DNA from 3 places in the Kitasatospora cinereorecta genome. Region 1 is predicted to be linked to each of the others. Evidence: riboswitches for the same ligand, from Rfam matches in the RefSeq annotation. Region 1 holds a riboswitch; each other region holds the start of a gene.
What was found. A riboswitch is a leader RNA that binds a small molecule or an ion and turns the genes downstream of it on or off. The one in region 1 is predicted to bind S-adenosylmethionine.
Positions count from the first base shown of each region.

Region 2: another riboswitch for S-adenosylmethionine. It lies ahead of ACFPN0_RS29185 (hypothetical protein); the one in region 1 lies ahead of thrC (threonine synthase).
Region 3: another riboswitch for S-adenosylmethionine. It lies ahead of ACFPN0_RS08670 (aminotransferase class V-fold PLP-dependent enzyme); the one in region 1 lies ahead of thrC (threonine synthase).

Region 1 covers NZ_JBHSJP010000001.1:4,036,162-4,041,115, forward strand. Annotated here, with positions in the region: gene ACFPN0_RS18625 (alpha,alpha-trehalose-phosphate synthase (UDP-forming)) at 1-1,338, opposite strand, end outside; gene ACFPN0_RS18630 (glucosyl-3-phosphoglycerate synthase) at 1,393-2,343, opposite strand; SAM riboswitch class I at 2,497-2,624, shown strand; gene thrC (threonine synthase) at 2,643-3,941, shown strand; gene ACFPN0_RS18640 (MoaD/ThiS family protein) at 3,970-4,245, shown strand; gene ACFPN0_RS18645 (cold-shock protein) at 4,695-4,901, shown strand.
Region 2 covers NZ_JBHSJP010000001.1:6,464,854-6,469,807, forward strand. Annotated here, with positions in the region: gene ACFPN0_RS29170 (hypothetical protein) at 1-268, opposite strand, end outside; gene ACFPN0_RS29175 (cytochrome P450) at 584-1,855, shown strand; gene ACFPN0_RS29180 (cytochrome P450 family protein) at 1,852-3,075, shown strand; SAM riboswitch class IV at 3,151-3,262, shown strand; gene ACFPN0_RS29185 (hypothetical protein) at 3,314-3,724, shown strand; gene ACFPN0_RS29190 (hypothetical protein) at 3,777-4,571, shown strand; gene ACFPN0_RS29195 (ATP-grasp domain-containing protein) at 4,831-4,954, shown strand, end outside.
Region 3 covers NZ_JBHSJP010000001.1:1,882,308-1,887,261, forward strand. Annotated here, with positions in the region: gene ACFPN0_RS08660 (rhomboid family intramembrane serine protease) at 1-650, shown strand, start outside; gene ACFPN0_RS08665 (Lrp/AsnC family transcriptional regulator) at 647-928, shown strand; gene ACFPN0_RS08670 (aminotransferase class V-fold PLP-dependent enzyme) at 990-2,366, opposite strand; SAM riboswitch class IV at 2,542-2,659, opposite strand; gene trpD (anthranilate phosphoribosyltransferase) at 2,797-3,861, opposite strand; gene qcrB (cytochrome bc1 complex cytochrome b subunit) at 3,985-4,954, opposite strand, start outside.

The DNA.
Region 1 (4,954 bases):
CTGCGGCGGCAGCGAAGTCGCCGCAGCGGCGAGGCGCTTCGTGCGGGCGACCCGCTCGTCGCCGTCCATCGTCAGCCCCTCGTGCAGGGCCGCCGCCGTGGCGGACACGTCGTACGGATTGACCACGATCGCGTCCTCGCCCAGCTCCTCGTACGCCCCCGCCTCCCGGGAGAGGACCAGCGCGCAGCCGTCGTCGGAGACGACCGGGACCTCCTTGGCGACCAGGTTCATGCCGTCGCGGATGGGGTTGACCAGGGCCACGTCCGCCAGCCGGTACGCCGCCAGCGAGCGCGCGAAGTCGTCGTCGACCTGGAGCAGGACCGGGGTCCAGTCCGGGGTGCCGTACTGCTCGTTGATCCCGTCGGCGACCCGCTGGACCTCCGCCGTGTAGTCGCGGTACACCGAGAGGTCCTGCCGGGAGGGGTAGGCGAACGCCACGTGCACCACCCGCTCGCGCCACTCGGGGCGCTCCTCCAGCAGGGCCCGGTAGGCGTGCAGGCCGCGCACGATGTTCTTGGAGAGCTCCGTGCGGTCCACCCGAACGATCGTCTTCCGCCCGGCGCCCACCTGCCGCCGCAGCGTCGCCATCCGCTCGTCCACGTCCGCCTCGTGGGAGCGGCGGCGCAGGAAGTCCGCGTCGGCGCCCAGCCCGTGCACCCCGATCCGGGTGCGGCCGGTGCCGCCGAGGATCTCCGTACAGCAGCTGATGAACGCGTCCGCCCAGCGGCGGGTCAGGAACGCGGCCCGGTCGGCGCCCAGGATGCCGCGCAGCAGCTGCTCGCCGATGTCGTCGGGCAGCAGCCGGAAGTAGTCCACGGGTGCCCACGGGGTGTGGGAGAAGTGACCGATCCGCAGGTCGGGGCGGAGCTCGCGGAGCATGCCGGGCACCAGCGAGAGGTGGTAGTCCTGCACCAGGACCTCCGCGCCGACGCCCGCCTCCTCGGCGAGCGCCTCGGCGAAGGCCCGGTTGTACGCCTCGAAGGAGGCCCACTGCCGGCGGAACTCCGCGTCGAAGACGGGCTCCACCGGCGTGTCGTAGATCATGTGGTGGACGAACCACAGCACGGAGTTCGCGATGCCGTTGTACGCGTCGGCATGGACTCCGGCGTCGATGTCGAGCATCCGGACACCGGGCTCGCAGACGCCCCGCCGGGTCGCCTCGCGGTCGCCGTCGCCCAGGGCGGCGCACACCCACATCTTGTCCTCGACGGCGCTGAGGCCGGAGACGAGACCGCCCCCGCCGCGCTTCGAGTCGAGCGTGCCGTCCGCACGCAGCGCGTACGACACCGGGCCGCGGTTGGACGCGACGAGGACCTGGGCAGCGTGCTCGGAGACCATGTACCCGAATCTAGCCCGTTCGGGGAGCCGCCAAACGTGCGGCCGCCCCGACCGCTACGCCGCGTGGCGGGACGCGTACTCCGCGATCTCCCGCATCGGCGGCCGCTCCTGCGTGTCCACCGCGTGGGTGCGCGGTACGAAGCCGTCCGCGCCCCGCTCGAACTGGGTGATCGAGGGCCGCACCAGATGCCCACGGGAGAGCCGCAGCTGCGCGGTGCGGTAGATCGCCGCGGCCATCCTGCCGAGCGCCTGGCCGTCCTGGTGCCGGTGTTTGCGTACGCCGACGTCGACCTGCGCCAGCGCGTCCAGGCCCACCGTGTGCAGTGCGTCCACGAGCAGGCCCAGCTCGACCCCGTAACCGACGGGGAAGGGGAGCCGTTCCAGCAGGGAGCGGCGTGCCGCGTACTCGCCGCCGAGCGGCTGGACGAATCCGGCCAGTTGCGGCCAGTGCAGATTGAGCAGCGGGCGCGCCACGAGCTCGGTGACCCGGCCTCCCTGGCCTGCGGTGTCTCCCAACGGCCGGTCGTACATGGCCTTGACGAACTCCACCTCGGGGTCGGTCAGCAGGGGGCCGACGATCCCGGAGACGAAGTCCGCCGAGAAGTCCCTCAGGTCCGCGTCGATGAAGCAGACGATCTCCCCGCTGGTCACCAGCAGTGACCGCCACAGCACTTCGCCCTTGCCCGGGACGGCGGGCAGGGACGGGAGTATCGCGTCCCGGTGCACGACGCGGGCGCCCGCCCGCCGGGCGACCTCGGCGGTGGCGTCGGTGGAACCGGAGTCGATCACGACCAGCTCGTCGACGAGCCGGACCTTCTCCATGAGCTCGCGCCGGATCTCCGCGACGATCGCGCCGACCGTCGCCTCCTCGTTCAGCGCGGGCAGCACGACACTCACACCGGCACGGTGCGGATCCCTCGCCCGCGCGGCCGTGAGCCGTTCGACCGGGCGGTCGGCGACCGACCAGGAACGCCTGGTCAGCCAGCGTTCCACCTCTTCCAGCACGGTCGGTACTCCCTGTCTGTGATCCATCTCGCGGTTCGGACGACTCTCTCCCTCGCCCGGGGCTTCGGTTACAGTCTTGAACAACGCGGATGGCCCTCGCATGTCGGGGTCGGTCCGCGAATAAATGCCCGGATCGATGGTCCGGTGCCATAGCGCTCATCCAGAGGGACTGAGGGAACGGCCCGTTGAAGTCCCGGCAACCCTCCTGCCGACCGCGAGGTCACGGTGGGGAAGGTGCCAATTCCGTCTTGTGGCGAAATACGTCGCGAGGAAGATGAGGAGAAAGGGCCTCCGCCATCATGGCCGTGCAGACAGTTGCAACGAACAACAATTCTTCCGCCGTGGACCTCGGTCCCGCCGTAGCGCTTTCCTGCCGCGAATGCGGCGAGCGTTTCGAGCTCGGTCCCATCTTCGCCTGTGCGTCCTGTTTCGGGCCGCTCGAAGTGGCGTACGACCTGCCGAGCGGCTCCCCCGAAGAGCTGAAGAAGCGCATCGCCGAAGGCCCGGACAACATCTGGCGCTACGCGCCGCTGCTGCCGGTTCCCTCCGACGTCGCGGACAAGCCCAACATCAACCCCGGCTTCACGAAGCTGGTCAAGGCCGACAACCTCGCCCGTGAGCTGGGCGTCACCGGTGGCCTGTACGTCAAGGACGACTCCGGCAACCCGACGCACTCCTTCAAGGACCGCGTCGTCGCGATCGCCGTCGAGGCCGCCCGTGCCTTCGGATTCACCACTCTGTCCTGCTCCTCCACCGGCAACCTCGCCGGTGCCGTGGGTGCCGCCGCGGCTCGCGCCGGCTTCCGCTCCTGCGTGTTCATCCCGCACGACCTGGAGCAGGGCAAGGTCGTCATGGCCGCGGTGTACGGCGGTGAACTGGTCGGCATCGAGGGCAATTACGACGACGTCAACCGCTTCTGCTCGGAGCTCATCGGGGACCCGCTCGGTGAGGGCTGGGGCTTCGTCAACGTCAACCTGCGGCCGTACTACGGCGAGGGCTCCAAGACCCTGGCGTACGAGATCTGCGAGCAGCTCGGCTGGCGGCTGCCCGACCAGCTCGTCATCCCGATCGCGTCCGGATCACAGCTCACGAAGATCGACAAGGGTCTCCAGGAGCTGATCAGGCTCGGCCTGGTCGAGGACAGGCCGTACAAGATCTTCGGTGCCCAGGCCGAGGGCTGCTCCCCGGTCTCCACCGCGTTCAAGGCCGGCCACGACGTCGTGCGGCCGCAGAAGCCGAACACGATCGCCAAGTCCCTGGCCATCGGGAACCCGGCCGACGGCCCCTACGTCCTGGACATCGCCCGGCGCACCGGCGGCGCCGTGGAGGACGTCGACGACGAGCAGGTCGTCGACGCGATCAAGCTGCTGGCCCGCACCGAGGGCATCTTCGCGGAGACCGCGGGCGGTGTGACGGTCGGTGTGACGAAGAAGCTGATCGAGGCCGGCCTGCTCGACCCGACCCTGACCACCGTCGTCCTGAACACCGGTGACGGGCTGAAGACGCTGGACGCCGTCGCCCCGACGACCGGCCTGGCGGCCACGATCCGGCCCAGCCTGGAGGCGTTCCGCGCCGCGGGCCTCGCCGCCGCCAACTGACCACCCGAGACCGAAGGAAGGCATCCACATGAGCGTCAAGGTCCGCATCCCCACCATCCTCCGCACCTACACGGGCGGTCAGGCCGAGGTCCCGGCGGAGGGAGCGGTCCTCTCCGAGGTCATCGCGTCCCTGGAGAAGAACCACCCGGGCATCGCGGCCCGCGTCCTGGACGACCAGGGCAAGCTGCGCCGCTTCGTGAACGTGTACGTCAACGACGACGACGTGCGGTTCGAGGGCGGCCTGGAGGCGGCCACCCCGGACGGCGCCGGCATCTCGATCATTCCCGCCGTCGCCGGAGGCTGACCCCCGGACGCGGCGCGCGGGGCCCGAGGGTTCCGCCCGACCGCGTGGTGAACATCATTGCCCCCTCCGCGAGAGAAGCGGAGGGGGCAATTCTGCAGGGTTGAGCACGGTACAGTTGGGGAAGCCCCCTCAGCTGCCCGTGCCGCCCGCATATGAGAATGCGCCCGGTCGCGACAAGAAGCAGCCAAAGTACGTGAACTCTTTGCGGCATAAGTGGCCTTTGCCCGGCCCGACTTGCCCAGGAACATCACGGGTCCTCCCCATCCGGGTGTTCAGGCGTGCCCAGAATTCTCGTCCGATTGACCTGTTGCAGAGGGCAGTTGGGCAGATACATTCAGCCGCGGTCGACGCGTTCCGGCGCACGCCACCCTCTCCTGTCGGAGGGTGAGTTCTGACCCGGGCCCGCGAAGTGCGGACCTGCGCAAGGGCCAGTAATAGGGGAGTTAGGCATGGCTCAGGGCACCGTCAAGTGGTTCAACGCGGAGAAGGGGTACGGCTTCATCGCGGTCGACGGTGGTGCGGATGTTTTCGTCCACTACAGCGCGATCCAGATGGACGGGTACCGCACCCTCGAAGAGGGTCAGCGAGTTGAATTCGAGATCTCGCAGGGCCAGAAGGGGCCGCAGGCGGACATGGTCAAGCTCGCCGTCGGCTGAGCTCGGCGCGGTCGGCCAACGACACTACTCACGCACGCAGGGTCCGTACCTCC
Region 2 (4,954 bases), 2.4 Mb from region 1:
CGATGCTGAGCCGGGTGAGCTTCTTCGCCGTGCTGCAGTGCTCGGTCCGCCCGTGCCTCCACAACTGCACCGCGGTCAGCGTGAGGAGCGCAGCGAACACCACGAGGAAGACGCCCGCGATCACGGTCTGTCGGCCGCCTGCAGCGGAGTCTTCGTAGGACAGCAGGCCGAGGACGGACAGCAGCATCCCCGCCACGTACACCGAGCGGACGCGCCGCAGCTGCCGCACCGCACGAGGAGCAAGAGCAACACGTTTCACGAGAGCCATGCCTACCTCCGTACCCCCTCCGTGCGCGATGAGACGTCGACTCACCGGACAACCGCATCGCGGGGAACGCTTCCGGTCCAGGAGGACGGCCGCTGCTCCCTCGTGGCCGACGGGCCCGGAAGCACGGCCATGGCTCGAATCCGATCCTGCTGTGCCGGGCACGGGGTTCCCGTGAGCCACGCCACACGCATGTGATCGTGAACAGTCGGAATATGGGCGCGACAGTCACCCAATGTTTCACCCAACCTCCTTATAGTGGTCGCGCGTTGATCGTATGGCCGCAACGCGCGAAGCCGTCTCCCAGGAGTCCGTACGATGACGAGCCCTTCCTTATCCGCCGTGCCCGCGTCCGGCGGCGGCTGCCCCGCGCACGCCGCCACCGCCCCCGTACCGCTCAGCGGACCGGAGTTCCACACCCACCCGCAGGCGCTGTACCGGACGATGCGCCACGCGTACGGGTCCGTGGTCCCCGTCGAGCTCCCCGGCGGCTTTCCGGCCTGGCTGGTCGTCGGCTACCGCGAGCTGCACCAGGTCACCAGCGACGGTGAGCTGTTCCCGCGGGACGTCGGGCTGTGGAACCAGTGGGAGCACATCCCCGAGGACTGGCCGCTGCTCCCCATGGTGGGGCAACCCATGCCGTCCATCTACTTCACCGCCGGCGCCGAGCATCGGCGGCACTCCGAGATGGTGGTGCCCGCGCTGGAGGGCGTGGACCCGTTCGAGATCCGGGACCACTGCGAGCAGCTCGCCGACCGGCTCGTCGACGGCATGTGCAGCCGGGGCACGGCCGATCTCGTCGCCGACTTCGCCGAGCCGCTGCCCGTGCTCGTCCTCGCCCGGCTCGTCGGCTTCCCCGACGCGGAGGGGGCGGACATCGCCCGGGTCCTGAAGGACCTGGCCGACGGGGGCCCCGGGGCGCAGGAGGCGCACGGGCGGTTCGGCGAGCACATGCGGCGGCTGGTGGCGGCCAAGCGGGCCGAGCCCGGGGACGACGTCACCTCGCGGATGCTCGCCGACCCCGAGCCCTTCACGGACGAGGAGTACGCGCTCGACCTGATGGCGATCACGGCGGCCGGCCACCTCACCACCGCCGACTGGATCAGCAACTCCCTGCGCCTGATGCTCACCGAGGACCAGTTCGCCGACTCGCTCGCCGGCGGCCGGCGCAGCGTCGGCGACGCGATGAACGAGGTCCTCTGGGAGGAGAGCCCCACCCAGATCCTCGCCGGCCGCTGGGCGGCCCGCGACACGCAGCTCGGCGGGCGGATGATCAAGGCGGGGGACATGCTCCTGCTGGGCCTGGGCGCCGCCAACACCGACCCCCTGATACGCCAGGACCTGGGGCACGGCAGCAACGGGGCGCACCTGGCGTTCAGCCACGGCGAGTACCGCTGCCCCTTCCCCGCACAGGAGATCGCCGAGACCATCGCCCGTACCGCGATCGAGGTCATCCTCGACCGGCTGCCCGACCTCCAGCTCGCCGTCCCGCCCCAGGACCTCGTGCGGCGGCCCTCCGCCTTCCTGCGCGGGATGAACGCGCTCCCCGTCCGGTTCGCACCCGTACGTACGACAGGAGACCCGCTGTGAAGTGCCCGCACGCGACCGTGGTCGTCGACCCCCTGGTCCGGGACCTCGACGGTGAGACCGAACAGCTGAGCAACGGCGCCCCGCTCGCCCGCATCGAGCTCCTCGGGGTGCCCGCCTGGACCGTCACCCGGCACGCGGAGGCACGTCAACTCCTGGTCGACACCCGGCTGGTGAAGGACCTGGACGCGTGGGGGCTCTGGCAGAGCGGCGAGGTCACGCACGCCTGGCCGCTGATCGGCATGATCGACGCCGGGCGCTCCATGTTCACCGTGGACGGTGAGGAGCACCGCAGGCTGCGGACGAAGACCTCCCAGGCGCTCACCCCGCGCCGGCTGGAGGCGATCCGCCCGGCCATCGAGCAGTTCACCGAGGAACTGCTGGACGCACTCGCCGAGCAGGGCAAGGACGGCGTCGTCGACCTCAAGACGGTGTTCGCCCAGCCGCTGCCGATGCGGGTGGTCGGTCTGCTGATGGGCGTGGACGAGGCGCTGCACCCGATGCTGATGGAGCGGTACAAGGCGTTTTTCTCCATGCTCACCCCGCAGGAGGAGCGCATGGCGATCATCGCGGAGCTGGACGTCTTCTACGCGGAGCTCGTACGGGACAGGAAGGCGCGCCCCGCGGACGATCTCACCAGTGCGCTGATCCTCGCGGAGGAGGGCGGCGAACCGCTCACCGAGGAGGAGGTCGTAGGCAACCTCAAGGCCATGGTCGCGGCCGGGCACGAGACCACGATCGGGCTCGTCCTCAACGCCGTACGGGCGCTGCTCGCCCACCCCGGCCAGCTGAGGAAGGTGCTGGACGGGGAGATCCCGTGGGAGACGGTGATCGAGGAGACCCTGCGCTGGGACACCCCCAGCACCCATCTGCTGATGCGGTTCGCCACGGAGGACATTCAGGTCGGGGACCAGGTGATCGCCAAGGGGGAGGGGCTGGTCATCTCGTACCGGGCCATCGGGCGCGACGCCGCGCAGCACGGGGCGGACGCCGACGTCTTCGACATCACCCGCCCCGCGCCGATCCGGCACATGACGTTCGGTCACGGCCCGCACATCTGCCCCGGTGCCGCCCTGTCCCGGGTGGAGGCGGGCATCGCGCTGCCCGCCCTGTTCGGCCGCTTCCCGGACCTGAAGCTCGCGATACCCGACGACGAGATCCGCAAGCTGCCGGTGATGACACAGAACGACATGGAGGCGTTCCCCGTTCTCCTGCACGGGTGAGGCGTCATGTGCGGTGCGTCAGAGGGGTGTTGCGCACGCGCTGACGCATCCTGCGCTGCTGTTACGCTTCCGGTGGGTCATGAGTTCCAGTGGAAAGCCCCGGCTCGCTGGACGGCACCCCGCTTCCGCTGCGGGTGCTCCGGGTGACGACCCGCCCCGCGCGGCACCGTGCGGGGAACAGCGGACCACCGGGGACGGGCCCCCGGGGTCCATGACCCCGGAAGGCGGGCGACGGCCCATGCTCCCCCACCTCGTTCACCAGGACGGCTGCACGCGGTACGCCCCCGGCCACCACGTGCACTGGATCCACGCCAAGAAGTGCGTGCAGGAGCCCGGCCAGGCCGTCGAGCTGCTGCTGACCTCCAGCGACGTGCGTGACGACGGCTGGTTCGCCCTGCGCGCCGCCTTCGACCACGCGGGCGGTCTGCCCGAGGTCTGGACGCACGCCCCCGCCGGTCTGCGGGAGTTGCTCGCGGGCCACCGGGGCCGGGTCTACTGGCTGCCGCGCTGGCACGCGCTGCGGTTCGTGGGCCTCGACGGTGAGGCGACCGGCCTGGTGAACGTCGGCACCGAGGGCGGTGCACTGTGCGGGACGGCGGGACCCGGCCCACAGCGCACGAGCCGCGGACACTTCACCTACGGGCCGTAGCTGGAGGGACCGCGTGATCACGGCCCGAACACGCTCGAGGAAACGGAACCTGATGGCACATCACATGCGACGGCGATGGCTTCCGGCCGCCGCTCTCCTGCCGGTCCTCGGTCTGGCCCCGGCCTGCTCCGACGCCCAGAGGCCGGCCGGGGCAGGCAGCGACGCCGAGCGGGACCCGGCGGCGTCGGAGGCGAAGGACCGCTCCACGCCGCTCACCGCCGACACGCTCAAGGCCGCGCTTCTCACCGAAGGCGAGGCCGCAGCCGCAGGCTTCACCCTCACCGGTGGTGATGCGCGCACCGGCGCCGCCACGGGCGACGTCGGCGAGGAGACGGCCGAGCCGGACGGCTGTGTGGCTCTGCGGAAGGTGCGCAGCCAAAACGTGCCCGGCCGCGGGGAATCGGCTGCCGCATGGTCGACGATGTACGTGGGCGACAGTGCCATGGCCCCCCGGAACACCGTTCTCACCAGCTACCCGCCGCACACGGCCCGCTCCCGTCTCGCCGAACTGCGCCGCGCCGTGGACACATGCGACAGCTTCTCGGTACGGAATGCCCATGGTGCCGCCTCCCTCACGACCGAGACGCTTCCGGTACCGGATCTCGGCGAGGAGGCCGTGCGGTACCGCGTGCTGGGCCGTACGGAAACGACGTCCGGACACAAGGGGTACAACTACTCCCTGGTGACCGTCGTACGTGTGGGTGGGGTCATCGCGACCGTGGAGACCTCCGAGGTTTTCGGGCCGCTCCCTCCCGCCCAACTGGCGAAGTTCGCGCCGGAGCCGGGGCCGGACGAACCGATGATCGCGGCTCTCGTCGGGAAGGTGGCCAAGTCCGCCGGCGTGTGATCGGCGCTGCCGGTGCCCGTCCCCGTCGGCGGTGTTTCGGGCCGGTGGCCGTCCTCTGCGGAAACTGACCACCCGTCGTGTGGGGCAACATCGCAGTACCACGGTGTGCTGTCGTGGCGCGAGGCGAGTTGACGGAGCCGACGCGGGAGCGGACCGCTCCGGGTGTTGCCGCGTGTCGGCGGCCGTGGGCGGCGGTGGCGGGACCGCGGGCCCGGCAGCCTGACCCCCGGAAGGTCCCGGGCGCCTAAGCTGCTGTCGCATGGTCCCTCTCCTGGCGCTCGCCCCGCACCGTTCCGCCACGGCCGGCCTCCTGGCCGGGGCGGCCCGCGACCGCGGCATGGAGGTCGTGATCCTGCCCCGCGCCGGGGTGCCGGACCGGCTGC
Region 3 (4,954 bases), 2.2 Mb from region 1:
GCTGCGCCGTCTTCCTGCTCAGCCCGCTCTCCGGCCTCGCCCCGGTCCGCGGCTCCGCCGACGCCCTGCTCGCGGCGCAGGCCGGCTACTTCGAGCGGTGGGGCGTGATCCCCAGCGAACTCCTGGACGGCTCCGCCCACGCGGCCCTCACCCCGCTCACGGCGCTCTTCGTGCACGGCAGCTGGCTGCACCTGCTGGGCAACATGCTCTTCCTGTACGTGTTCGGCTCGATGGCCGAGGAGCGCATGGGCCGCGCCGAGTTCGCCTTCTTCTACGTCTGCTGCGGCTACTTCGCCCTGGTGGTCTACGCGGTCGTGCACCCCGATTCCGACCAGACCCTGGTCGGCGCGTCGGGGGCGATCTCGGCGGTGCTCGGCGCGTTCCTCCACCTCTTCCCCCGGTCCCGGGTCACCAGCCTCTTCCCGTTCCTCTTCTTCCTGCCGCTGCGCTTCCCCGCATGGATCGTGCTCGTGTTCTGGTTCGTCCTGCAGTGGCTGGCGGCGCGGAGCGCGGGCAGCGGTCCGGGCGTGGCGTATCTCGCCCATGTGGCGGGCTTCGCCGCGGGGTTCCTCTACTCCTGGGGGCGCTTCCGGGGTGGGGTTAGGGTGAAGGCTCCAGCCAGGGCCACCGAGGGAGAAAGCAAGCCGTGATCACCGCGATCGTGCTCATCAAAACCAGCGTGGACCGGATTCCCGAGATCGCCGAGGCCATTGCCGCGCTGGACAGCGTCAGCGAAGTCTTCTCGGTCACCGGCACGTACGACCTGATCGCCATGGTCCGGGTGGCCAGGCACGACGATCTGGCCGACGTCATCCCCGGCCGCATCAGCAAGATCCCGGGCGTCGAGGGCACCGACACCCACGTCGCCTTCCGTACGTACTCGCAGCACGACCTCGAGGCGGCCTTCGCCATCGGTCTCGACGCCTAGCAATGCTTCGGGCCGGGGACGCGGCACCCCTCGTCCCCGGCCGAAGCCGTACGCGGTCCCGTCAGACCTGTGCCGCGCCCCGGTCCGGGACGCAGCGTCCGTCCTCCGTGCGGTAGGTCCACCGCGCGCCCGCGCCCACCAGCTCCCGGACCGCGCCCAGGAACCGCTCGATGTGCTCGTCCGGCGTACCGGCTCCGAAGCTCACCCGGATGGCGTTGAGCGACCCCTCCCCCGGCTCGGCCTCGGGCGCACCGCACTCGCCCGGGTCCTGCGGCTCGCTGCCCAGCAGCGTCCGGACGAGCGGGTGGGCGCAGAACAGTCCGTCGCGCACCCCGATGCCGTACTCCGCGGAGAGTGCCGCGGCGAAGTGCGAGCTGTTCCAGCCCTCGACGACGAACGAGATGACGCCGACCCGCGGGGCGTCGTCGCCGAACAACGAGAGCACCTTGACCTCGGGAACCTCCGCCAGTCCCTCGCGGACCCGGGAGACGAGCCGCTGCTCGCGGGCGACCAGCCGGTCGAACCCGGCCTCGGTCAGGGCCCTGCAGGCGGCGGCGATGGAGTGGACGCCGATGACGTTGGGCGATCCCGCCTCGTGCCGGGCCGCCGTGGTGTGCCACTCCACGTCCACGCCGCCGTCGGTGCGCCGGGCGACCTTGCGCGAGGCGCCGCCGCCGGCGAGGTACGGCTCCGCGTCCCGCAGCCAGTCGGCGCGGCCCGCGAGGACGCCCGAGCCGAACGGCGCGTACAGCTTGTGCCCGGAGAAGGCGACCCAGTCGACGTCCAGCTCCGCGATGTCCACCGGGTGGTGGGGCGCCAGCTGCGCCGCGTCCAGCACGATCCGCGCACCGTGGGCATGGGCGGCGGCGGCCAGTTTCCCGACCGGCCACAGCTCACCGGTGACGTTGGACGCGCCGGTCACGCAGACGAGCGCCGGCCCGTGGGGCTCCCGCCCGGCCAGCGCCCGCTCCAGCGTCGCGACGGCCTCGGCCGGGGTACGCGGGGCGTCGAGGTACGTCACCCGGGCATCGCGCCAGGGCAGCAGCGAGGCGTGGTGCTCGGTCTCGAAGACGAAGACCTGGCAGTCGGCGGGCAGTGTGGCGGCGAGCAGGTTGAGGGAGTCCGTCGTCGAACGGGTGAAGACCACCTGGTCCTCGGGGCGGCAGCCGAGGAAGTCCGCGACCGTCGTGCGGCTGCTCTCGAAGAGGTCGGTGGAGAGCTGCGAGAGGTACCCGGCGCCGCGGTGCACGCTGCCGTAGTACGGGGCGTAGGCGGCCACGTCGTCCCACACCCGCCGCAGAGCCGGGGAACTCGCCGCGTAGTCGAGGGCGGCATAGGTGACGTCACCACCCGTCACCAGCGGAACAGTGACATCGGCACCCAGGACCGGCAACGGCGCACAAAAGGACTGGTCGAGGGCAGCGGTGGAGACGGACATGGCGAACTCCCGTAACAGGCAGGCGAAATCCTCGCGCCGGCGATACGCGGCAGCACGGGGAAGAAGGAAAAGACACAGGTGCGGAGAAGGGCGTGGAGCCCTAGCGCATTCGCTTGCTCACAAGAGGCTCCCTAGGGACCAGGACCCCGGGGGTTGGCATACACAGATGCCGAGGGGCCCGCGCTTGCCGCAGACCTCACTGCCTGCGGCCCGGTCTTCACCCGGGGCACCCCGCCACGGACGGAGGGTTGCCGGACAGCGGGCCGGGGCCGTAGTCGCTGTCACTCATGACCTGCGCAGCATCTTGCCATACCCGTCCGTACGCGCAAGGGCGCGGTCCGCGATCCGGACCGCGCCCTGCTGCACCTCGTACACCCCGGGCCGCTCCGGACCCGTCGGCCGGATCGGAACACGGCCCGGACGAAGGGACCTACGCGTTGCTCGCGGCCACCCAGCGCTCCAGCGCGCGCTTGGCCGCACCCGAATCGATCGACTCGGCGGCCCGCGCGATCCCGGCGGCGATCTGCTCGTTCAGCGTGCCCTCGCCCGGGTCGAGGGCGACCAGCGCGGCGGCCGAGTTGAGCAGGACCGCGTCGCGTACCGGACCGGTCTCCCCGTCCAGCAGCCGGCGGGCCACATCCGCGTTGTACGAGGCGTCGGCGCCGCGCAGCGCCTCGACCGGAACCAGCTCCAGGCCGACGTCACGCGGGTCGAACCGCTCCTCCCGCACGGTGCCGTCCCGGGCGATCCAGACCCGGGAGGCCGCCGTGGTGGTCAGCTCGTCGAGACCGTCGTCGCCCCGGAAGACGAGCGCCGAATTGCCGCGGTCGGCGAGCACGCCCGCGACGATGGGCGCCATCCTCAGGTCGGCGACCCCGACGGCCTGGGACCGTACCCGGGCCGGGTTGGTGAGCGGGCCCAGGATGTTGAAGGTGGTCTGTGTGCCGAGCTCCTTGCGTGCCCTGGCCGCGTACCGCAGGGCGGGGTGGAACTTCACGGCGAAGCAGAAGGTGATGCCCGCCTCCTCCGCGACCTCGACCACGCGCTGCGGCGTGAGTTCGAGACTGACGCCGAGCTTCTCCAGGACGTCGGAGGCACCGCTCGCCGAGGAGGAGGCGCGGTTGCCGTGCTTGACGACCTTGGCGCCGGTCCCCGCGATCACGATCGCCGACATGGTGGAGATGTTGACCGTCTTGGCCAGGTCCCCGCCGGTGCCCACGATGTCGACCGTGCGGCCGGGCACGTGGATGGTCCGGGCGTGCGCGTACATGGCGTTCACGAGGCCGGTGACCTCGTCGACGGTCTCTCCCTTGGCCCGCAGCGCGACCGCGAATCCGGCGATCTGCACATCGGTGGCCTCGCCGCTCATGATGCGGTCCATGGCCCACGCGGTGTCCTCGGCGGTCAGGCTCTCGCCGCGCAGGAGCGGGGTCAGCACGCCGGGCCAGGAACGGGCCGCCACGCTGTCGCCGCCGTCCGGGGTCACCACGTTCATGGTCCGCTCCTGGGGTCCACTGCCGGTAAGGGGTCGCTGCACACCCTATCCAGCCCCGGGGACGGCGAAGAGCCCCGTCCATCGAATGGACGGGGCTCCTGCTGTGGCGTTCAGCTGAGGTGATCAGTGGTGGCCGTGGCCGCTGGTGATCTCCTTGTACTCCTCGGCGGTGGGCTTGGCGATCTGGTTGTTCTCGCCGTAGTAGCTCCTGCTGAGCCTGGCCCGCAGCCTCTGCAGCGCCGACGGCTTGCGCTCGACACCGTTCTTGTCGACCGTGGGGCCGATCTCGAACGGCTTGTACTGCTCGTGCGCCGTGAGCGTGTGCAGCTGCGCCGGGCTGAGCGGCTCGTGGATCTCCACGAACTCACCGTGCGGCAGGCGCTTGATGGTGCCGGACTCGCGCCCGTGCAGCACCTTCTCCTTGTCGCGGCGCTGGAGGCCGAGGCAGATCCGCCGGGTGACGATGAACGCCAGGACCGGGCCGACGAAGAAGGCGATCCGGACGAACCAGCTGATCGCGTTGAGCGACAGGTGGAAGTGCGTCGCCCAGATGTCGTTGCCGCCGCCGATCAGCATGACGAAGTAGACCGTCACCCAGGCGACACCGAGGCCGGTACGGGTCGGAGCGTTGCGCGGACGGTCCAGGATGTGGTGCTCGCGCTTGTCCCCGGTGATCCACGACTCGATGAACGGATAGAGCGCCAGCGCCGCGAGGACGACACCGAAGAGAACCAGCGGGATGAGCACGCCCAGGGCCAGCGTGTAGCCCCAGAGGTTGATCTCCCAGCCCGGCATCACACGGACGAAGCCTTCCGCGAAGCCCATGTACCAGTCCGGCTGGGCGCCCGTGGACACCTGGTCGGGCCGGTAGGGGCCGAGCGCCCAGATCGGGTTGATCGTGGCGATCGCGGAGAGGATCGCGATGAATCCGAAGACCAGGAAGAAGAACCCTCCGGCCTTCGCCATGTAGACCGGCAGCAGCGGCATGCCGACGACGTTCTTGTTCGTCCGGCCCGGACCCGCGAACTGCGTGTGCTTGTGGAAGAACACCAGGATGAGGTGGGCGACCACGAGACCGAGCATGATGCCCGGC